One region of the Planococcus sp. APC 3900 genome, then DNA from elsewhere that is predicted to be linked to it. Evidence: predicted binding sites of a transcription regulator. Region 1 holds the regulator's gene; the other holds the start of a gene.
What was found. The regulator NrdR, encoded in region 1, represses ribonucleotide reductase genes. The targets are predictions, from matches to a motif close to AACACNATATATNGTGTT.

Region 1 (2,410 bases):
AGGCCAGCAATTCGTCCTGTTTGGTTTTCGGAACTTCCTCTCCTTCTGTTTCCGGCAGTTTCGGAGTTTCCTTCTGCATTTGGACGAGCTGAGGAGCAGTAGTGGAAACTGTCAATTTATAGTACTCGGATGCTGCTCGTTTCAGCCCCTCCACCGTCAAACGGTAATCGTCTTCAATCGCCAGCAAAACCACTTTTTGCATTTCCAATGGCCCCCATCCATAAAGATAAGCCAGTTTGGAAATGAACTCTCTGATGACAGCGGTCAAAACTCGCCGAGGCACCAGCTGTTCTGACAGTCCTTGGCGAAGCAAAGTAAAATCAAACTCGAAATCAGATTCGTATCCACCTTTTTTCCGTTCCTGCAAATCCTGCTGTGCCGGAGGATATCCTGCTTTCGCATGGACAGGCTGGAAAATATCCGTGAACGTCCGCGACACTTCGTCAAAATCCGAAGGGATTTCATTGTGCACAAGAAAACGATCGCGTACACGGCGATAAGACGTTTCACCGATTTTGCTGAATAGGAACATCGACAACAAAGGATCCATAAAAAAGGTTTTCGGGTCTAACGGCGGACATAACTCATAGATAAAGCAGCGGTCATCCGTGTTTTTCCGATAAGTCTTCAGCAAACCGATCGCTTCCAATTGAATTCTTGCTTCAAAAATTTTCGCGATGGGGTTTCCCAATGTATTCATCAGCGTGTAATGCGTTGCCTCTTCCTTAGCGCCTTCTGCTTCCGCCCACAGCGTCAAATACAACGCGATGGCTTCCGCTCCAATCATCGGCTGATACAGCATCGTCAACAATTGCCGGTCATAATTTGAGAACGGGTACGGCAAGCGGATCCGATACGGATCAGCAGCTTGTAATTCTTTATAATACGCAGTCATAAGTCACCGCCTTATTCGCTTTTCTTATCTTCCGGACTTTTATTGAGCAAATCCTTCAGTTCGTCGATAAAGACTGTAATGTCTTTGAATTGGCGGTAAACAGAGGCGAAGCGCACATATGCCACTTCATCGATTGTTGCCAGCCGGTTCATGACCAATTCACCGACTTCTTCGGATTTCACTTCCGGGTTGCCTGCTCGGCGCAGGTCTTTCTCGATCGTAAAGACGACTTCTTCCAATACTTCCAAAGATACCGGCCGTTTTTCGCAAGCACGAATTAAGCCCCGCAATACTTTTTCACGGCTGAACTCTTCACGTGACCCATCTTTTTTGACGACAATCAGCGGCATTTCTTCGACTTTTTCGAAAGTGGTAAAGCGGTAACCGCATGACTCACATTCTCTGCGCCTTCTGATTGACTTCATTTCATCGATTGGCCGTGAATCGACAACACGTGTGCCGTTATGTTGGCAAGCTGGACATTTCATTTCGACATCTCCCTAACTTCTCTATCTAGTGTATCTAGTATAACAAAAATTCATTGGGAAAATAGAAAAAGCAGAGGATTTTGTCCCCTGCTTAGTGTTTTTTGTTAAATGGATTATACAGTTACTGAAACTTTGGATTTCTCAACACTGACTGGACCCATACCGCGCGGAATTTCGACAAGCTCACTTGAGGTTGACCCTAGCGCTTCTGCGATATATTTCGCTGCAATAGTTGGATCTAAATCGCCGCAAGTATAAACATCTACACTTGCATAGCCGTGTTCCGGGAAGCTGTGGATGGTTAAGTGAGATTCAGAGATGATCACAACTCCGCTGACACCTTGTGGCGCGAATTTATGAAAAGCTACCTCTCTTACTTCAGCTCCAGATTTGAGTGCAGCATCAACAAAAGTTTGTTCGATAAAATCCATATCGTTTAATTTGTCAAAATCACACTGCCAAAGTTCTGCAATTACGTGACGTCCCATTGTTTCCATGGTTCGTTTTCCCCCTTTGATATCATTTTGTTTTTTGCGCAAAATATTCAAAGTTGACTACCACGGGGGAAAGTTAGTCCAAAGAGGTCCTAACCCTTTAAGCAGTCATGTGAATAAAAATCTTACGCTCCTAATTCCGAGGTACATGATGGAAATTCAGAAGTGGTAGTCGTTTTTCAACTACGATTCATAGTATAAAACGGATTTATCGCAATTGCAATAATAATATCTTTTGGATATTGAAAAACTTTCATTAAATTTTCCATAAAAAAACCCCGTTTCTCCAGACGTTCTGGAAGAAACGGGATGTAAGACCTTATTTAGATACCAGTACCATAGCCTGAGCAACTTTTTTGGTCAAATCGATGACACGTGCTGAATAGCCCCATTCGTTATCATACCATGCCAGAACTTTCACTTTCCGGTCACCAATGACCATTGTCGACAAACCGTCTATAATCGCTGAACTAGGATTGCTGTTGAAGTCGACAGAAACCAACGGCTCCATCGTTAAGCTTAAAATTCCAGCT
Region 2 (2,410 bases), on a different contig from region 1:
CTGTGTCAGGTTAGTGACAGCTTTTTTGATGCGGAAATAAGAAATGACCGCGTAAATGATGATTGCCAATACGATGGCGATCGTGATGTACAGAAATTCCAATGTTCTTGCCCCTTTCTCATCTTCCTTTATTATAAGAGAAGAGATGACGGATATTCAATGCCAATGTTACACTAATTATCGGAAATAGGAGGCGATCTTGTGAAATATCCAAAATGGATTTTTATAAATTCCGGTGCCGGCAGTCCAGCGTTCAACATGGCGCTTGATGAAGCCTTGCTGGCATGGCATAGTGAAGGGCTTATTCCGCCCGTCATCCGTTTTTACAGCTGGCAGCCTGCTGCCTTATCGATCGGTTATTTTCAGAACGTAGAAAAAGAGATTGATATGGAAGCCGTCGACCGGCTTGGCCTTGGATTTGTCCGTCGGCCTACAGGAGGCAGAGGTGTTCTCCATGAGCATGAACTTACATATAGCATCATCGTCAGTGAAGATTACCCGGAGATGCCCGAAACCGTAACAGAAGCTTATCGCGTATTGAGCGAAGGGTTGTTGGAAGGGTTTAAAAATTTGGGGTTGGACGCCTATTTCTCGGTGCCGGATACAGAAGAAAAACGGGCCGATTTGAAAAAACCGAAATCAGCGGTTTGTTTCGATGCACCGAGCTGGTATGAAATGGTCGTAGAAGGAAAGAAAGTAGCGGGCAGTGCCCAGACGCGCCAAAAAGGCGTCATCCTGCAACATGGTGCTATACTGATAGATCTGGATGCTGAGAAGCTATTGTCGGTTTTCAAGTTTTCCAGTGAAGCTGCCAAAGAGCGCATGCGCAGCAAAATTCCGGAAAAAGCAGTATCGATCAATTCGCTCCGTGAAAAACCAGTGACGCCGGATGAGTGTATCCGTGCGTTTAAAGCCGGTTTCGAACAGGCCTTGTCGATCAGTCTGGAATCCTATAATTTGACCGTACAACAATTGGCGGATGTCAAGGCTTTGGAAAAAATAAAATATGGAAATTCGGAATGGAATTTTCGCGCGTGAGAGTCTTTAGGCTCATTTTGTAGATTTCCAAAGCTGGAAACGTTGGTAAATAAAGCTTTTCATTGCTTCAATCATTTCCATCATAAAATTGTTATTGAAAAGAAGTTTCAACATATAGTATGATGGGAATTGAATTAATACTATATATAGTATCTAACTCCATATAACACAAAGGAGGAATTGTCAAATGGTTTCCGCCACACAATCCCAATATTCGTTGAATGCAAGAGCTTTAAACAAAGATATCGAATCGTTTCCCCAGGTACATGCAATTACTCCTGACATGAAACTGACGCATAAAGGTGTATCGCGCCTCGTGATGATCGACCGTTATTCCTTTAAGGACACGGAGAAGAAAACACTCAAGGCAGGCGATTTTGTTGTATTGACTGTCAAAGAAGATCCGAAATTCCCGGCGCGCGGCCTTGGCTACATCGTTTCCATCGATCACCAGGCCAATAAAGCACAGGTTTGGATCGAAGAAGATTACAGAAGTGCAATCGACAAACCGGAAGAGCAGCAGGCAGGCATCGTCAATCGCCCGATCGACGTGATTGAAAAACCGCTTGAAGTGTTTTACGAGCAGATCGCCAAACGCAATGCAACGGGCCTTGCCTCTGTAGAAGAAACAGCTGAAAAGCGCCAGGAATGGTTTGAAAAATTCTATCAGCAATTGGTTGGATTGAAATTCATTCCGGCTGGACGTGTCCTATACGGAGCGGGTGCTGATACGGACGTAACGTACTTCAACTGTTACGTAATGCCATTCGTGGCAGATTCACGTGAAGGCATTTCCGATCACCGCAAACAAGTGATGGAAATCATGAGCCGCGGCGGCGGTGTCGGAACAAATGGTTCGACACTTCGCCCGCGCAACACCTTGGCACGCGGTGTCAACGGCAAATCATCAGGTTCTGTTTCGTGGCTGGATGATATCGCTAAATTGACGCATCTTGTTGAGCAGGGCGGTTCACGCCGAGGCGCACAGATGATCATGCTGGCTGACTGGCATCCGGATATTGCGGAATTCATCATTTCGAAAATGCAGAACCCGCGCATCCTTCGTTATTTGATTGAGAACACAGAAGATGAGACCATCAAAAAATTGGCTCACGACAAATTGAAATTCAAACCTTTGACAGAGCAGGAAGATGCAATGTACCAAGGGATCCTGAATTACCGTGCGATTCCTGGAATGGGCGGATTCAATGAGAAAATCATGCGCGATGCTGAAACCAAGCTGCGTGATGGCGGAACTTATTCAGTCCACAACGAAGAATTCCTGACAGGCGCCAATATTTCCGTCACATTGACCAGCGATTTCATGACAGCAGTGGAAAATGATGCAGACTTCGATCTGCGCTTCCCTGCA

Region 2: a site for NrdR is predicted at 1,175-1,192, ahead of QMA04_RS08115 (vitamin B12-dependent ribonucleotide reductase). Genes of this name have one in related genera too.

The regions. Positions count from the first base shown of each region.
Region 1 covers NZ_JASDCT010000014.1:8,754-11,163, forward strand. Annotated here, with positions in the region: gene QMA04_RS17720 (replication initiation and membrane attachment family protein) at 1-895, opposite strand, end outside; gene nrdR (transcriptional regulator NrdR) at 907-1,383, opposite strand; gene speD (adenosylmethionine decarboxylase) at 1,497-1,880, opposite strand; gene QMA04_RS17735 (glyceraldehyde-3-phosphate dehydrogenase) at 2,197-2,410, opposite strand, start outside.
Region 2 covers NZ_JASDCT010000003.1:258,566-260,975, reverse strand. Annotated here, with positions in the region: gene QMA04_RS08125 (rhodanese-like domain-containing protein) at 1-102, opposite strand, end outside; gene QMA04_RS08120 (lipoate--protein ligase family protein) at 202-1,038, shown strand; gene QMA04_RS08115 (vitamin B12-dependent ribonucleotide reductase) at 1,226-2,410, shown strand, end outside.